Regions from separate parts of the Cryobacterium sp. GrIS_2_6 genome, predicted to be linked through region 1. Evidence: predicted binding sites of a transcription regulator. Region 1 holds the regulator's gene; each other region holds the start of a gene.
What was found. The regulator LexA, encoded in region 1, represses DNA repair genes until DNA is damaged. The targets are predictions, from matches to a motif close to TCGAACANNTGTTCGA.
Positions count from the first base shown of each region.

Region 2: a site for LexA is predicted at 3,889-3,904, ahead of RCH22_RS16270 (DUF222 domain-containing protein). Genes of this name have one in related genera too.
Region 3: a site for LexA is predicted at 3,656-3,671, ahead of uvrA (excinuclease ABC subunit UvrA). Genes of this name have one in related genera too.

Region 1 covers NZ_JAXCHP010000001.1:1,976,674-1,982,515, forward strand. The annotation lists gene RCH22_RS09810 (SseB family protein) at 1-35, opposite strand, end outside; gene priA (bifunctional 1-(5-phosphoribosyl)-5-((5-phosphoribosylamino)methylideneamino)imidazole-4-carboxamide isomerase/phosphoribosylanthranilate isomerase PriA) at 19-759, opposite strand; gene hisH (imidazole glycerol phosphate synthase subunit HisH) at 821-1,453, opposite strand; gene hisB (imidazoleglycerol-phosphate dehydratase HisB) at 1,450-2,088, opposite strand; gene RCH22_RS09830 (histidinol-phosphate transaminase) at 2,114-3,202, opposite strand; gene RCH22_RS09835 (LysM peptidoglycan-binding domain-containing protein) at 3,311-3,685, opposite strand; gene lexA (transcriptional repressor LexA) at 4,008-4,712, shown strand; gene metE (5-methyltetrahydropteroyltriglutamate--homocysteine S-methyltransferase) at 4,825-5,842, opposite strand, start outside.
Region 2 covers NZ_JAXCHP010000001.1:3,335,803-3,341,644, reverse strand. The annotation lists gene RCH22_RS16285 (protein kinase) at 1-447, shown strand, start outside; gene pknB (Stk1 family PASTA domain-containing Ser/Thr kinase) at 556-2,253, shown strand; gene RCH22_RS16275 (hypothetical protein) at 2,420-3,634, opposite strand; gene RCH22_RS16270 (DUF222 domain-containing protein) at 3,924-5,582, shown strand; gene RCH22_RS16265 (gamma-glutamyl-gamma-aminobutyrate hydrolase family protein) at 5,686-5,842, opposite strand, start outside.
Region 3 covers NZ_JAXCHP010000001.1:1,216,275-1,222,116, forward strand. The annotation lists gene rpsA (30S ribosomal protein S1) at 1-831, shown strand, start outside; gene coaE (dephospho-CoA kinase) at 917-1,555, shown strand; gene uvrB (excinuclease ABC subunit UvrB) at 1,565-3,625, shown strand; gene uvrA (excinuclease ABC subunit UvrA) at 3,727-5,842, shown strand, end outside.

The DNA.
Region 1 (5,842 bases):
AGGCCGGTCGATCCGAGATTAACGGCCGGCGACATCCAGGGCCTCACCGAGGGTGAAGGCGCCCGCGTAGAGCGCCTTGCCCACGATCGCGCCCTCGAGTCCGAGCGGGACCAGCTCGCGCAGGGCGACGAGGTCGGCCAGGCTCGAGATGCCGCCGGAGGCGACGACGGGACGGTCGGTGTGCGCGAGCACCTGCCGGAGCAGGTCGAGGTTCGGACCCTGCAGAGTACCGTCCTTGGTGACGTCGGTCACGACGTAACGGGAGCAGCCCGCTTCCTCGAGGCGGGCGAGCACCTCCCAGAGGTCGCCGCCCTCCTTCGTCCAACCGCGGGCGGCAAGGGTCGTGCCGCGCACGTCCAGGCCGACGGCGACCTGGTCACCGTGTTCGGCGATCACGCGGCCAGCCCAGTCCGGGTTCTCCAGGGCCGCCGTGCCGAGGTTGATCCGGCTGACGCCCGCGCCGAGCGCCGCGTGCAGGGAGGCGTCGTCGCGGATCCCGCCGGACAGTTCGATCTTGACTCCGGAGACCTCGCGGATGACCCGGCTGATCACGTCGGTATTCGTGCCGCGCCCGAAGGCCGCGTCGAGGTCGACGAGGTGGATCCACTCGGCGCCCTGCCTCGCCCAGTCGAGGGCGGCGTCGACGGGGTCGCCGTAGTTGGTCTCGGTCCCGGCCTCGCCCTGGGTGAGGCGCACGGCCTTGCCGTCCGCGACGTCGACAGCCGGGAGCAGGACGAGGCGGGTGGTGGTTTCAGTCACGGTAGTCCTCAGATCAGGGATGGGTGCGGCCGGGCCGCCGAACAAAAGCGAGAGGGGACGGTCAGTCCCGCAGGGTGCCGATCCAGTTCTTCAGCAGGCGGATGCCGGCCTCGCCCGATTTCTCCGGGTGGAACTGGGTCGCGGAGAGCGGTCCGTTCTCGACAGCGGCGAGGAACGGTCCGCCATGTTCCGCCCAGGTGAGCCGGGGCCGCGGGAACGGCGGCGTGACCTCGAGCGTCCACTCCTGGGCGGCGAAGGAGTGCACGAAGTAGAACCGCTCGTCCTCGATCCCGGCGAAGAGGCGCGAGTCCGGGTCGGGGGTGACGGTGTTCCAGCCCATGTGCGGCAGGATCTTGGCGGGCAGCTGGGCGACGGTGCCTGGCCATTCGCCGAGTCCCTCGGTGTCCGAGCCGCGTTCGACGCCGTGCTCGAACAGGACCTGCATGCCGACGCAGATGCCGAGCACCGGCCGTCCCCCGGCGATGCGGCGGTCGACGATCTCGTCGCCGCGCACGGCGGTGAGGGCGCTCATCACGGCGCTGAACGCTCCGACGCCGGGCACGACGAGGCCGGAAGCCTCGAGGGCTGTGCGGCGGTCGCTCGTCAGGGTCACGTCGGCGCCGGCGAGTTCGAGAGCCTTGACGGCCGAGTGCACGTTTCCCGTGCCGTAGTCGAAGACGACGACGCTCGTCACAAGGCGCCCTTGGTCGAGGGGATGCCGGAGACGAGCGGGTCGTAGGCCTTGGCCTGGCGGAACGCGCGGGCGAAGGCCTTGAATTCGGCCTCGGCAATGTGGTGCGGGTCACGACCGCCGAGCACGGTGACGTGCACGGTGAGGGCCGCGTTGAATGCGATCGCCTCGAAGACGTGGCGCACCATCGAGCCGGTGAAGTGCCCGCCGATGAGGTGGAACTCGAAGCCGGCAGGCTCCCCGGTGTGCACGAGGTACGGACGGCCGGAGATGTCGACGACAGCCTGGGCGAGGGCGTCGTCGAGGGGCACGAGCGCGTCGCCGTAGCGGGAGATGCCGGACTTGTCACCGAGCGCCTGCCGGATGGCGAGTCCGAGCACGATGGCGACGTCTTCGACGGTGTGGTGCACATCGATCTCGATGTCCCCCGACGCCCGCACGGTTAGGTCGGTCAGGGAGTGCTTGGCGAACGCGGTGAGCAGGTGGTCGTAGAACGGCACCGAGGTGTGAATGTCAGAGACGCCGGTGCCGTCGAGGTTGATCGTCAGGTCGATGCTCGACTCGCTCGTCTCCCGCTGCAGGTGCGCGATGCGGGCCTGTGCGGTCGATGACTGTGCGGCCGGTGACTGTGAGCTCATGCGGCTAGTTTATTGGCCCGGGCGGTTACGCGTGGCCCAGTGCTTCGAGGGCGTCGAGGAATACGCTCGTCTCGCGCTCGGTGCCGGCCGTGACCCGCAGGTGGCCGGGGATCCCGACGTCGCGCACGAGGATGCCCTCGGCGAGCAGAGCCTCGAAGGTTCCGCGCGGGTCGGAGACCCCGCCGAACAGCACGAAATTGCTCCAGCTCCGCAAGGGGCGGTAGCCCAGCCGGTGCAGTTCGGTGACGAGGCGGTCGCGCTGGCCGCGGATGTCGTCGACCATGCGCAGCATCTCCGTCGTGTGCGCGAAAGCGGCGACGGCCGCGGCCTGGGTCAGCGCGGAGAGGTGGTACGGCAGGCGCACGAGCCGCAGCGCATCCGTCACGGCCGGGTCGGCGGCGAGGTAGCCCACCCGGGCCCCGGCGAACGCAAAGGCCTTGCTCATCGTGCGGGAGACCAGCAGGCGTTCCCGGCCGGGCAGCAGGGTGAGAGCGGATGCCGTCCCCACCGGAGCGAATTCGGCGTAGGCCTCGTCGACGACCACGATGCCGTCACAGGCGTCGTAGACGGCGGCGATCACTTCGAGAGAGAGCGGGGTGCCGGTCGGGTTGTTCGGGGAGCACAGGAAGACGAGGTCGGGATTGACCCGGTTGACCCAGTCGACGGCGCGCTTCGGGGTGAGTTCGAAGTCGGCGTCGCGGTCACCGGCGACCCAGCGCGTTCCGGTTCCCGAGGCGAGCAACGGGTACATCGAGTAGGTGGGGGCGAAACCGAGGAGGGTGCGTCCCGGCCCGCCGAAGGCCTGCAGCACCTGCTGGAGAACCTCGTTGGAGCCGTTGGCGGCCCAGATGTTCTGACGGGTGAGACCGTGTCCGAGGTAGCGGGCCATCGCCTCGCGCAGTTCCGTGAATTCCCGGTCCGGGTACCGGTTGATCCCCCGGATCGCGGCGGCCAGTGCTGCGGCGATGTCAACGGCCACGTCCTCGGGGATGCCGTGGGTGTTCTCATTCACGTTGAGTGCGACCGGCACGTGCAGCTGCGGCGCCCCATAGGGAGTGAGCCCGCGAAGATTGTCGCGGAGGGGCAGGTCGTTGAGACTGGTCACTCCCCCCATATTACCGATGGGCCTCAGCACCGGCGGGTCATATTGCCCGTGGTTCAGTATTCGGCTTGCTCAGTACTCCGGTGCTTCAGTATCCGACTTGCTCACTATCCGGCTTGCTCAGTATTCGGCCGGGAGGGCCAGTCGTTGGCCCGGCTGCACGCTCTCAGAGGGCAGCTGGTTCAGGTTGACGATCTCGGCGATCACCTCGCGCGGATCGGCAGAGGGGGCGATGCGCTCGGCAAGCTGCCACAACGACTGGCCCGACTGGATCGTGACGTAGTCGAACGTCGTCGCACTTCCGCCCGTGTCGGCGCTCATGCTGCTGCCGCTCAAGGTGCTGCCGTCTGCGGCGGCGAGTCCGCCGTTGAGGGCGAGGGCAAGCGCGCCGACGACGAGGGGGACGCCGGCGATCGCGGTCAGCACGGCACGACCGCGCCGGGTGATGCGCAGCCGGGTGTGCGCCCCCGGGGCCAGCTCGATTGTTGTGTTCATGTCTGCCTCCTGTGTATTCGTATCCGGCTCTCGGCCGGGAGAGCCGGATACGAAGCTATGTTCCGAATATATATTCGATTGTTCGAACAATCAAGACTTTCTCCGGTTATTATCGGGGTGAAGTACACGACACACTCGAATGAATGTCTGTACTTCGCCCCAAGCTGGTTACAGTTTCGATTGACTGGTGTGAACTCAACCAGCGACCACTGACATTTGGATACGGTCGCCTCACGGCATCCGCCGGGGCGACCGCCCGCCACCGCCCACCGCCACCGACAGGAGCGACATCGTGACCCAGGACAGCGTGACCCCGGACAGCGTGACCCCGTTCACCGGCAGTTCCCCCGAACGAGGCGGAACACGTCGGAGGAAGAGCCTCAGCGACAAGCAGCGCGCGATCATGGACGTGATCCAGCGATCTGTCGGCCAGCGCGGCTATCCACCGAGCATGCGGGAGATCGGTGACGCCGTCGGCCTGTCGTCGCTGTCGAGCGTCACCCACCAGCTCAACCAACTCCAGCTGAGCGGCTACCTGCGCAGGGACCCGAACCGGCCCCGGGCGCTCGAGGTCCTGATCGAGCTGCCGCAGTCGCCAGAGGACACCGCGGCCGGCGCCGCGGAGAACTTCCAGCAGGGAACCCCGGTGGGCGACGCGGCAATGGTGCCGCTCGTCGGGCGGATCGCGGCCGGTGTTCCGATCATGGCCGACCAGCAGGTCGACGAGATCTTCCCGCTCCCGCGCCAGCTTGTCGGCAAGGGCGAGCTGTTCATGCTCAAGGTCGTCGGCGAATCGATGATCGACGCCGCGATTATGGACGGCGACTGGGTCGTCGTCCGCCAGCAGAAGACCGCGGAGAACGGCGAGATCGTCGCCGCGATGCTCGATGGCGAGGCGACGGTGAAGGTCTTCCGGCAGCGTGACGGCCACACCTGGCTGCTGCCGAGGAACACCAACTTCGAGCCGATCCTCGGTGACCACGCCGAGATCCTCGGCAAGATCGTCGCCGTCCTGCGGTCCCTGTAGTCCCCTGTAATTCCCCCGTGCGCGCCAACTGCGCCGCTTCGCGCCAGGCATGCCTGGCGCGAAGCGGCGGAAATGGTGCATCTCGCGCGGTGGGTGTTCGCCGCGAAGAGGATCAGGCGAGGGCGGGGATGCCTGCGGCGAGGCGGGCGCGCACGATGCGGGTGGCCTCGATCATGTTTCCGAGAGACTCGACCGTCTCCGTGTAGCCGCGGGTCTTGAGCCCGCAATCCGGGTTCACCCAGACCTGACCGGTCGGGATGGCGGCGACGGCACGGTCGAGCAGCTCCGTCAGCTCGGCAACGCCCGGCACCCGCGGCGAGTGGATGTCGTAGACACCCGGGCCGATGCCGTGGTCGAAGCCGTTGGCCTGGATGTCCGTCACGACCTCCATCCGGGAGCGGGCCGCCTCGATGCTCGTCACGTCGGCGTCGAGAGCGCGGATCGCCTCGAGCACGACGCCGAACTCGGAGTAGCAGAGGTGGGTGTGGATCTGGGTCGCGTCCTGCACCCCGGCGGTCGCGAGCCGGAACGAGCCGACGGACCAGTCGAGGTAGTCGGCGTGGCCGGCCTTCTTGAGCGGAAGCAGTTCGCGCAGGGCCGGCTCGTCGACCTGGATGATGCCGATTCCGGCGGCCTCGAGGTCGGCGATCTCGTCGCGGAGGGCGAGAGCGACCTGGCGCGCCGTCTCGCCGAGGGGCTGGTCGTCGCGCACGAAGGACCAGGCGAGGATGGTGACCGGTCCGGTCAACATGCCCTTGACCGGCTTCTCCGTCAGCCCCTGCGTGTAGGTCGACCACTCGACGGTGATCGGTTTCGGGCGGGAGACATCGCCCCACAGGATGGACGGGCGGGTGCAGCGGCTGCCGTAGGACTGGACCCAGCCGTTCTCGGTGACCGCGAAGCCGTCGAGGTTCTCGGCGAAGTATTGCACCATGTCGTTGCGCTCGGGTTCGCCGTGCACGAGCACGTCGAGGCCGATCTCCTCCTGCAGGGCGACGACCCGGGCGATCTCCGCGCGCATCAGGTCGCGGTATTCGGCTGCGCTGAGCACTCCGGTGAGGAAGCGGGCGCGGGCACGGCGGATCTCCCCGGTCTGCGGGAAGGAGCCGATGGTCGTCGTCGGCAGGAAG
Region 2 (5,842 bases), 1.4 Mb from region 1:
GGCTTCGTCGCCGACGTCGCAACGGGCAAGGCCTCGGTCGACCCGGCCACCCAGGTCGCGGACACGGTCTACTCGGTCAACCCGACCGGCCCGGTGAAGAAGGGCGAGAAGATCACGGTCACGGTCTACGCTCCGGCCGTCGTGCCCGACGCCCCGAGCGCCGCTCCGACGACAACCACGACCACCGTCGCCAGCGGTAAGACGGTGACCTACACCTGGGTCGCGCAGTCGTGCCCCACTGGCCAGACCCTGGCCGGGTACAAGCTCGAGGTCACGGGCGGCACGGTGCAATCCGCGAACCCGACGGGCGCCGATGTCACCACGGCGACCGTCGTCGCCGGCCCGGTCGGATCGATGACCGTCAAGTACCTGTACTACTGCGGACAGGTCGCCTCAGCCTGGTCGCCGTCCTCTACCGCGGTGCCGATCACCGCTGCGACCCCGTAAGACTGACGCAGGGACGTCAGCTAAAATAGCCAAGATCCGCGCAACCAGGGTTGCCTCAGCCGGGGCGATGTCCGGAGCCGAATGGTCGACAAGAGTGGGAGTGAGTCTGTGAGTGATGAAGGCCGCCTGCTCGCAGGTCGCTATCGAGTGGGGGCACTCATTGGTCGCGGCGGCATGTCCGACGTGCATATCGGCACCGACGCGCGGCTCGGCCGCACGGTTGCGATCAAGCTCCTGAAGTCGTCCCTCGCGGCCGATCCCGCCTTCCGCACCCGCTTCCGCCAGGAGGCCCAGGCCGCGGCGCGAATGGCGCACCCCACGATCGTGCGTGTCTTCGACGCCGGCGAGGAGACCGTCGGAGAACCCGGCGGCCTCGAATCGCAGATTCCGTTCATCGTGATGGAATTCGTCGACGGACGCCTGCTCAAGGACATCATCCGCGAAGGCCCGGTCCAGGCCACCGAGGCCGTGCGCATCATCGACGGCGTACTGACGGCGCTCGAGTACTCGCACCGCGCGGGTGTCGTGCACCGCGACATCAAGCCCGGCAACATCATGATCACCAAGACCGGCCAGGTGAAGGTGATGGACTTCGGCATCGCCAGGGCCATCTCGGATTCCTCGACGACGGTCGCCCAGACCACGGCGATCCTCGGCACGGCCTCGTATTTCTCCCCGGAGCAGGCCAAGGGCGAATCCGTCGACGCACGCACGGACCTGTACTCCACCGGCGTCGTCCTCTTCGAGATGCTCACCGGCCGCGCGCCCTTCCGCGGCGACACGCCGGTCGCCGTCGCCTACCAGCACGTCAGCGAGACACCGGTCGCCCCCAGCTCGATCAACCCCAAGGTTTCCCCGGCACTCGACGTCGTCGTGATGCGCGCCCTTGAGAAGGACCGTTTCGCCCGGTACCAGAGCGCCGTCGAATTCCGAACGGATGTCGAGATCGCCGGCTCCGGCGTGATCCCGCTGCACCGCCCCGTCGATGAGGCCACCGCGAGCCTTTTCGGCGCACCGCCCACGGCGACCTCCGGATCGGAGCTCGCGCTCAAACAACTCGCCGAGGACGCCACAATGGTGCGCACCCAGCGACGGCCCCCGGTCATCTGGATCTGGGCCGGCATCCTCAGCGTGATCGTGATCGTGCTTTCCGTGATGATCTGGGCCTTCAGCCTCACCCCCAGCAGCGACCTCCCGGACAACTCCCGGAAGGTGCCCTCGTTGGTCGGCCAGAGCTACGAGACCGCCCAGAACACCCTCATCGAGTCCGACCTCGCTGCCACGATGGCCCAGGAGGCCAGCGCAACGGTCCCCAAGGACAAGGTCACCCGCACAGACCCGCCCGCTGGAACGATTGCCCAACCGACCGATGTGATCAAGGTCTACGTATCAACGGGTCCGCAGCCCGTGACGGTGCCCGATGTCACGAACCTGCCGATCGCCGACGCCCAGGCCGCGATCAGTGCTCTCGGGCTCCTGCCAGGGTCGATCACCAAGGAGAACTCTGCGACGATCGCGCCCAACCTTGTGCTGCGCACCGACCCGGCACTGTCGGCCAGTACCCAGACCGGCGACACCGTCGATCTCTTCATCTCCAGCGGCCTCGTCACCCTGCCGAACCTCGTCGGCCAGTCTCTGACAGCCGCGAGTGAGCTGTTGCAGGGCGCGTCAGTACAGCTCGTGCCCATGCCGACCCCGGACACGACCTGTGCCAGTCAGCCGGGCTCTCCGGTCACCAAGCAATCCCAGGCCCCCGGCGACGTGCAACAGAAATCCGAAGTCGCGCTCACCTACTGCGCCAAGTAGTTCCACCCTCCCGCAGGAGCGCGGAAGCTGGTGAGTGTGGCTAACTCAGGAAATCGTTGTGGCTGGGTGGAATCGGCAGCACTGGTCCGCGGGCCGGTGCGGCCCGCCCTGGCGAATCTCCTGAGTTAGCCACCGAAGACTCGGCGTACTCGTCATCGGATCGGCCTTACGATTTCGGTGAGATGGAGTCGAGTTTGAGTTTGGATTCCTTGGCCTCTGCGATTTCGCGGGCCTGAACTCGAGCGCGAGCTTTCTTCGCGCGTGCTTCGGCCATCGCGAGTTGGGCTTTGGGCGCCCAGAGGCTGCTGAGGAGGATCTCACCGTCCGCGTTGGCCGTTTTGTCATAGGTAGCTCGGTAGGTGCGAGGTGGGTGGCCGTCGTGCTTGCTGAGGAAGTCGCGGATGTCGCTGGCGTAGTCGGTGGCGGTGTCCACGCGAAGGCGCGCCAAGCGCATGAGAATCAGGACATTGTTCAGTCGGGCTCGGTTCCTGAACACGAATGCGCGGGGTCGGATCATCGCCCGGATCTCTCGCAAGGGTTGTTCGACGGCGCTGTTGGAGTAGACGGGTGGGATCCGTGAGCGCCCCTGTGTCTGTCCTCGCATCCAGGTGACGTTCCTGGCGAGCCAGCTGTTCGTCAGCAGCAGTCGTGGCCGGCTGGTGATTTCAGCCTCGAACGCGTCCCACTTCTCTCGCGAGGTGAAGGCTCCATGAAAGAGGGTCCGGACGGGGTCGTCGGAGTCGAGTTTGTCGCTTTTGAACGCGGCCAGGGCTCGCTCGCTGAGGTGGTGTTCGCAGTGGTGGACAAGGTTCACGGCGGCCCATTGTCCCCAGTGGACGTTGATGGCGCCGATGATGGCGACGTCCTGATCGCAGACGATTGAGTCTGGTTTCCCGGGCAAAGAGCTGAGGAATTCCGCCCACGCTGCGGTGTCGCTGGAGGGTGAGGCTTCGAGTTTCCAGAGTCGGCCGTTTTTCCCGTCCTTGTCGTATCCATACGCGGCCAGGATGAAGAAGAGCGCCAGGCTCTTGGTCGTCAACGGGTCGGTCCAGCTGAACGTCGACGAGTCCAGCACTAGCACTGCAGGCCACCGTGTCTGCTCGTGGCGGGCGGCGACGGCCGGAACGAAGTCGGCCATCCAGTCCGCGACGGTCTGGCCGTTGATGACATCTTTGCGTTCGCCCGTCTTCCCGATGTTCGCTCGGGCCCGGACCCGCAGTGCGGCGTCGGTATAGGTCTGGCCGCGGCCGATGTCCACGAGCGCACCGGCGATCTCCCGCACCAGGTACTCGCCCTCGGCCGGAGCGACGGGCCCAACATGAGGTGCGATATGGTTCTCGCACTCCACGCAGGTTGAGTCAACCGTGATCGTTCGACTCATTACTCCGAGAAATCGGTGATAGGACCCGTCCGGGAGCACGCAGCGCCAACGCTGCTTGGGCCGTCCGCCCTCACGTTGGATTCCATCTCGGACGATACGGACGCTTTCGTGGCCGCGGGGACAAATGACGGCCTTCGCGCTCACGGCCGGCCGGTTTCAATCACCGGAACAGGCTATGCGCATCTCACCGAAATCGTAAGGCCGCTTCAGGTCTGAAACTCACGATGAGAAGCCCAAAATTATGTGAGTAAGTCTCGAATTCCTGTCCGATTCGCGGTAGAATCGGGGTATGGCAGGAGCTTCAGATCCCCAGTCACACACCCCGCAGACACCCCGTTCCGGGGCCGATGGGGATCAGCCCACCGTGAGCGTTGAGTCGGCCCATGCGGTTGCGGTTGCCGTGGGTTTCGAGGGCGCTGACGGTCTGGCCGGGTCGGTGCCGTCGGTTCATGCGGATGCTGTCGCCCGGCTCGCCGAGGCGCGTTCGGCTCTCGCAGACGCACTGGCGGCCATCCCGGTGGGCTTGCTCAGCGATGCGGAAGCGGTCACGACACTGAAAGAAGTGGAGGCCATCGGGCGGACGGTGGATGCGGCCCGGGTGAATACGGCGACGGATGTGGACCGGCGGGCGCGGGTGCTGGGCCGGGAAGGCCTGGCGTGGAAGATGGGTTGCCGGGGCCCGTGGGATGTGTTGACCCGGGTGACGCGGGTGTCGGGGCGGGAAGTGAAGCGGCGCATCAAGCTCGGGGACGCGGTGTTGCCCCGCCGGGCGGGGTTGGCGGTGTTGCCGCCGTTGTTCCCGGTGGTGGGGGCCGCGTTGACCGCGGGGGACATCGGGGTGGAAGCGGCCGAGCTGATCACGACGGGGCTCGGGTCGGTCAGTCACCGGGCGGTCCCGGCGGAGGTCGAGGTCGCCGAGCGTGCCCTGGTCGCCACGGCGGCCGGGTGGATCACCCCGGAGACCGAGATCCTCGCCGGCGCCGGGGTGCCTGCGGCGACGGACCTGGTCCGGGGCATGGTCGCGCAGTGGCAGGCGGCCCTGGACCCCGACGGGGTGCTCCCGCAGGAGGACGTGTTCGAGGCGAAGTCCAACATCGGCTTCGGACAACTCAAGAACGGCTTGTATCCGGTGAAGGGTGGGGTGACACCGGAACTGTTCGGGGTGATGAACACCCTCTTCGACGCCTTCCTGAGCTTCCACGCCCGCCCGGCGTTCCCTACCGCCGAGGAACAGGCGCTCATGGATTCGGGGCAGTTGATTCCCGGCGCCGAGTCAGCGGGCACCGGCACCGACACGGGCCCGGAGCTTGACGTGATCGAAGCGGCGCTGCGGGAGCGGCGCGCGGACACCCGCACGGGCGGGGAGAAACGCGCCGACATCCTCCGGGCCTTGTTCGAACACGCGGCCCGCGACACGGACACGCCCAGCATGGGCGGGTCGGCGCCGACGGTGATGGTGCACGTGAACGCGGCCGACCTCGCCTCCGGGGTCGGGGTCGGGTGGATCGACGGGGTCGAAGCGCCGGTGTCGCTCAAGACGGTGCGTCAGCGGATCTGTGACGGTGGCTTCCAAGGGGTCCTGTTCGGGGCGAACAACCAAGTCCTCAAGCTTGGTCCGGAACGGCGCTACTTCAACCGGGCCCAACGCCGGGCCATCACCGCCCGGGACGGCGGCTGCATCATCCCCGGCTGCAAAGCCCCGGCGCACTGGGCCGAAGTGCACCACGTGAAGCCGTGGGCCACCGGCGGCCCAACGAACGTGGACAACGGGGTGCTCCTGTGCTGGTTCCACCACCACACCATCGACACCTCGGGGTGGGAGATCCGGATGGTGAAAGGCTCACCGCAAGTGCGGGCCCCCGGGTTGATCGACCCGCACCGGCTCTGGCGGCCACCGAACCGACACCGCGCCCACCAGGTCCTCACCGGACCACCCAACCGCGACTGACCGGGCGCGACCACCCAGCGTCGAAACGTTGAACCGTCGAAACGAACACTCTAACGGAGCGACCGTGGCCCCTCGCTTCGGAGCACAGCCGTGCGGACTAACCCTAGGAAAGCTTGAGTATGGGGTGGAGTCCTCGCGCGGTCTCCTGAGCCTCTGGCAGGCCGGTGAGGGCCAGCCAGTTGGCAAGCATGAGGTAGCCGCCCTCGGTCAGGACCGATTCCGGGTGGAACTGCACGCCGAGAATCGGAGCGGATGAGTGC
Region 3 (5,842 bases), 760 kb from region 1:
AAGGGACAGGTCCGCAAGGGCGTCGTCTCCTCGATCGTCAACTTCGGTGCGTTCGTCGACCTTGGTGGCGTTGACGGCCTGGTTCACGTCTCCGAACTCAGCTGGAAGCACATCGAGCACGCCAGCGAGGTTGTCGAGGTCGGCCAGGAAGTCACCGTCGAGATCCTCGAGGTCGACCTCGAGCGCGAGCGCGTGTCGCTGTCGCTCAAGGCCACCCAGGAAGACCCGTGGCAGGTCTTCGCCCGCACCCACGCCATCGGCCAGGTTGCACCGGGCAAGGTCACCAAGCTCGTCCCCTTCGGCGCGTTCGTTCGCGTTGCAGAGGGCATCGAGGGCCTGGTCCACATCAGCGAACTCTCCGGCAAGCACGTCGAGCTCGCTGAGCAGGTCGTTTCGGTCGGCGACGAGGTCTTCGTCAAGGTCATCGACATCGACCTCGAGCGTCGCCGCATCTCGCTGAGCCTCAAGCAGGCCAACGAGGGTGTCGACCCCGAGGGCACCGAGTTCGACCCGGCGCTCTACGGAATGCTCACCGAGTACGACGACCAGGGCAACTACAAGTACCCCGAGGGCTTCGACCCGGAGACCAACGAGTGGCGCGAAGGCTTCGAAAACCAGCGCGAGAAGTGGGAGCAGGACTACGCTGCAGCCCAGGCTCGCTGGGAAGCACACAAGAAGCAGGTCGCGTCCGCGAACGACGAGATCATCGCTGTCGGCGACGTTCCCTCCGCAGCTGGCAACTCGTTCTCGAGCGAGACGGCCGGAGCCGGAACGCTTGCTGACGACGAGGCACTCGCCGCGCTGCGCGAGAAGCTCAGCAGCAACAACTAGCAGAACCAGCACCACCAGAACCGGCCGGACCCTTCGGGGCCCGGCCGGTTTTCTGCGCCCTGGCCACATCGGTAGCATTGCCGGGGTGTACCTCATTGGACTGACCGGCGGGATCGCATCCGGCAAGAGCACCGTTGCGAGCGCCCTCGCGGAATATGGGGCCGTCGTCGTCGATGCGGATCGCCTCGCCCGCGAGGTCGTCGAACCCGGCACCCCCGTCCTGGCGGCGATCGCGACGGAGTTCGGCACCGCTCTTGTCGCACCGGACGGTGCGCTGGACCGGCAGGCGCTCGGAGCGATCGTTTTCGGCGACCCGGCAGCGCTGGCCCGGCTCAACGCGATCGTGCACCCCGCCGTGCGGTCGCTCACGAACGAACGCATCCGTGCAGCGGGGCTGGCGAATCCCTCGGCTGTGGTCGTCTACGACGTACCCCTTCTGGTCGAGGCGGCCGTCGAGCATTGGTTCGACCTCGTTGTCGTCACCCAGGCGACTCCGGAGACCCGGATGCAACGGATGGTCGACCTGCGCCGGATGAGCCAGGAGGACGCGGCCCAGCGCATCCGCAACCAGGCCGATGATGCCGAACGGCTTGCGATCGCGGACGTCGTGATCGACACCGACGGCACCCTCGAAGACACCCTGCGACAGGTCGACGAGCTGTGGGAACGAGTGCGGAGCGCCGGAAGCTCTGCGGGCACCGAGAGTGTCGGTGGTCGAATCTAGACTGGAGGGATGGAACCCACGCGATCCGTACATCCCTTTGAGGTCGTGAGCGAATACACGCCCAGCGGCGACCAGCCGACCGCGATCAAAGAACTCGCCGAGCGCATCAACGCCGGTGAAACCGACATCGTGCTCCTCGGAGCCACCGGAACCGGCAAGTCCGCGACGACCGCCTGGCTGATCGAGCAGGTGCAGCGCCCCACACTCGTGCTCGCCCACAACAAGACCCTCGCAGCCCAGCTCGTCAACGAGTTCCGCGAGCTGATGCCGAACAACGCCATCGAGTACTTCGTGTCGTACTACGACTACTACCAGCCGGAAGCGTACGTCCCGCAGACGGACACCTTCATCGAGAAGGACTCCTCGATCAACGCCGAGGTCGAGCGGCTCAGGCACTCCACCACGAACTCGCTCCTGAGCCGCCGCGACGTCGTCGTCGTCTCCACCGTGTCCTGCATCTACGGCCTCGGCACGCCGGAAGGCTACATGGAAGCGATGATCGCGCTCCAGATCGGGCAGAAGGTCGACCGGGACTGGCTGATCCGGAAGTTCGTGGCGATGCAGTACCAGCGAAACGACGTGGACTTCTCCAGGGGCCACTTCCGGGTGCGCGGCGACACTATCGAGATCATCCCGATGTACGAGGAACTCGCGATCCGGATCGAGATGTTCGGTGATGAGATCGAGGCGCTCTACAGCCTGCACCCGCTCACCGGTGACATCGTCCGCAAGCTCGAGTCTGTGTCCGTCTTCCCCGGCTCGCACTACGTCGCGAGCACGGAGACCATGCAGCGGGCCATCGTCACCATCCAGGAAGAACTCGCCGAACGACTCGGCCAGCTCGAACGGGAAGGCAAACTGCTCGAGGCACAGCGACTGCGGATGCGCACGACCTTCGACCTCGAAATGATGGAACAGATCGGCTTCTGCTCCGGCATCGAGAACTACTCCCGTCACATCGACCAGCGGTCGCCGGGGGAGGCCCCGCACTGTCTCCTCGACTATTTCCCCGATGATTTCCTGATGGTCATCGACGAGTCCCACGTCACCGTCCCACAGATCGGCGCGATGTACGAGGGCGACTCCTCCCGCAAGCGCACACTGGTCGAGCACGGCTTCCGGCTCCCGAGCGCGCTCGACAACCGGCCGCTCAAGTTCAATGAATTCAAGGACAGGGTCGGCCAGACCGTCTACCTGTCCGCCACGCCCGGAAAATACGAGATGGGCATCGCCGACGGCATCGTCGAACAGATCATCCGCCCGACCGGGCTCATCGACCCGCAGATCATCGTGAAGCCGTCCAAGGGGCAGATCGACGACCTCCTCGAAGAGATCCACAAGCGCGTCGCACTCAACGAGCGGGTACTCGTCACGACCCTCACCAAGAAGATGGCCGAGGAACTCACGGACTTCCTCACCGAGGCCGGCGTCCGGGTGCGCTACCTGCACTCCGACGTCGACACCCTGCGCCGGGTCGAGCTCCTCACCGAGCTCCGCGCGGGCGTGTATGACGTTCTCGTCGGCATCAATCTCCTCCGGGAGGGCCTCGACCTGCCAGAGGTGTCGCTCGTCGCAATCCTCGACGCCGACAAGGAAGGGTTCCTGCGCTCCGCAACCTCCCTCATCCAGACCATCGGCCGGGCCGCCCGGAACGTCTCCGGCGAGGTGCACATGTACGCCGACCGGCTCACCGCCTCGATGGAACGCGCGATCGATGAGACCGACCGCCGCCGCGAAAAGCAGGTCGCCTACAACACCCTGCACGGCATCGACCCCACTCCGCTCCGCAAACGGATCGGCGACATCACCGACATCCTCGCGCGGGAAGAGGCCGACACGGCCGAGCTCCTCGCCGGTCGCGACGCCCGGCGCAAGGTCGCGGCGACTCCGCTCCGCACCGGCATCGCCGCGAACGGCGCCAACGACCTCGAATCGATCATCGCCGACCTCAGCGGCCAGATGCTCGAGGCCGCGGGCGAGCTCAAGTTCGAACTCGCTGCCCGGCTCCGGGACGAGGTCTCCGAACTCAAGCGCGAACTCCGCCAGATGGAGAAGGCCGGGCACATCTGACGGACACCAAACCAACGTCACGGTCGCAATTCGAACGTTTGTTCGCTCAGGGCGTGCGTCCGGGGCGCAGGTGTGTCGGTGGCACTCAATAGACTCGAACGGTGTCAATTTCCAAGGTAACGTCCGGGTCCAAGCTCAGTGTCCGAGGTGCGCGTGTGCACAACCTGCACAACGTCGATTTGGAGATCCCCAGGGATTCCCTGGTCGTCTTCACGGGGCTGTCCGGTTCCGGTAAGTCCTCACTCGCGTTCGACACCATCTTCGCGGAGGGGCAACGCCGCTACGTCGAGTCGCTCTCCGCTTACGCACGCCAGTTCCTCGGCCAGGTCGACCGGCCGGACGTCGACTTCATCGAGGGGCTCAGCCCCGCCGTCTCGATCGACCAGAAGTCGACCAACCGCAACCCACGGTCGACGGTCGGCACGATCACCGAGGTCTACGACTACATGCGCCTGCTCTGGGCCCGCATCGGAGTGCCGCACTGCGCAGACTGCGGCGAGGTCATCCAGGCCCAGACCGTTCAGCAGATCGCCGACCAGCTCATGGAACTTCCGCAGGGCACCCGGTACCAGATCCTGAGCCCGGTCGTCTCCCAGAAGAAGGGCGAGTTCGTCGACCTGATCAAGGAACTCGCCGCCGGCGGCTACTCTCGCGCCATGGTCGACGGCACCCAGATCCAGCTCAGCGAACCGCCGACGCTCAAGAAGCAGCTCAAGCACGACATCTCCGTGGTCGTCGACCGCCTCGTCGCGGCGCCGGAACTCCTCAGCCGCCTGACCGACTCCCTCGAGACCGCGCTCAAGCTCACCGACGGCATCGTCCAGATCAACTACGTCGACGCGGAGGGTGACGCGGCGTGGCAGAGCTACTCCGAGAAGCTCTCCTGCCCGAACAACCACCCCGTGCAGCTCACCGAGATCGAACCGCGCACCTTCTCCTTCAACGCGCCCTTCGGCGCCTGCCCCGAGTGCTCCGGCCTCGGCACGCGGATGTCAGTCGACCAGGATCTCCTTCTCGGCGACCCTGAGCTCAGCATCGCGGAGGGTGTCGTGCTGCCCTGGACCACCCAGGGCAAGGGACTCTTCCAGTACTACGAGAAACTGCTCGACGGCCTCGCGCACGACCTCGACTTCTCCCTCGACACCCCCTGGGGCGAACTCACGCCCGACGTGCAGAATGCCGTGCTCCGTGGCGATAACTTCGAGGTCCGCGTGAAGTGGAAGAATCGCTACGGCCGCGAGATGAGCTATACCTCCGGCTTCGAGGGCGTCGTGCCGTACATCGAACGCCAGTACCTGCAGGCGGAGTCCGACACCCAGCGGGCCCGCTGGGGCGAGTACCTCCGCGAGATCGACTGCCCGGTCTGCTCGGGCACCCGGCTCAAGCCAGAGGTCCTCGCCGTGCTGATCCACGGCTCGAGCATCGCGGATGTCTGCAACCTGAGCCTCGCGGACGCCAGGTCGTTCATGGACCTGCTCGAACTGACCGACCGTGAGGCCATGATCGCGGCCCAGGTCCTCCGCGAGATCAAGGCGCGGCTGGACTTCCTGATCCGGGTCGGCCTCAACTATCTGAACCTGGCCCGCGCAGCCGCGAGCCTCTCCGGCGGAGAGGCCCAGCGCATCCGCCTGGCCACGCAGATCGGCTCCGGGCTGACCGGGGTGCTCTACGTGCTCGACGAGCCGAGTATCGGCCTGCACCAGCGGGACAACCGGCGACTCATCGAGACCCTCGTCGCCCTCCGCGACCTCGGCAACACCCTCATCGTCGTCGAACACGATGAGGACACCATCAAGATGGCCGATTGGATCGTCGACATCGGTCCCGGCGCCGGCGTGAACGGCGGCCACGTCGTGCACTCCGGCTCCTACGCGAGCCTGCTGGAGAACCGGGAGTCGCTCACGGGAGACTACCTCGCCGGCCGCAAGTCGATCGAGACGCCGGAGACGCGCCGGCCGATCGACCCTGACCGCCAGATCAGCGTGATCGGGGCGGAGGCGAACAACCTCAAGAAGGTGTCCGTGATGTTCCCGCTCGGCACCTTCACCGCCGTCACCGGCGTGAGCGGCTCCGGCAAGTCTTCCCTCGTCAACGACATCCTCTACCGGGTGCTCGCCAACCGGTTGAACGGCGCCCGCAAGCTGCCCGGCAAGCACACCAGGGTCACCGGGCTCGAGCAGCTGGACAAGGTCATCCACGTCGACCAGGCCCCGATCG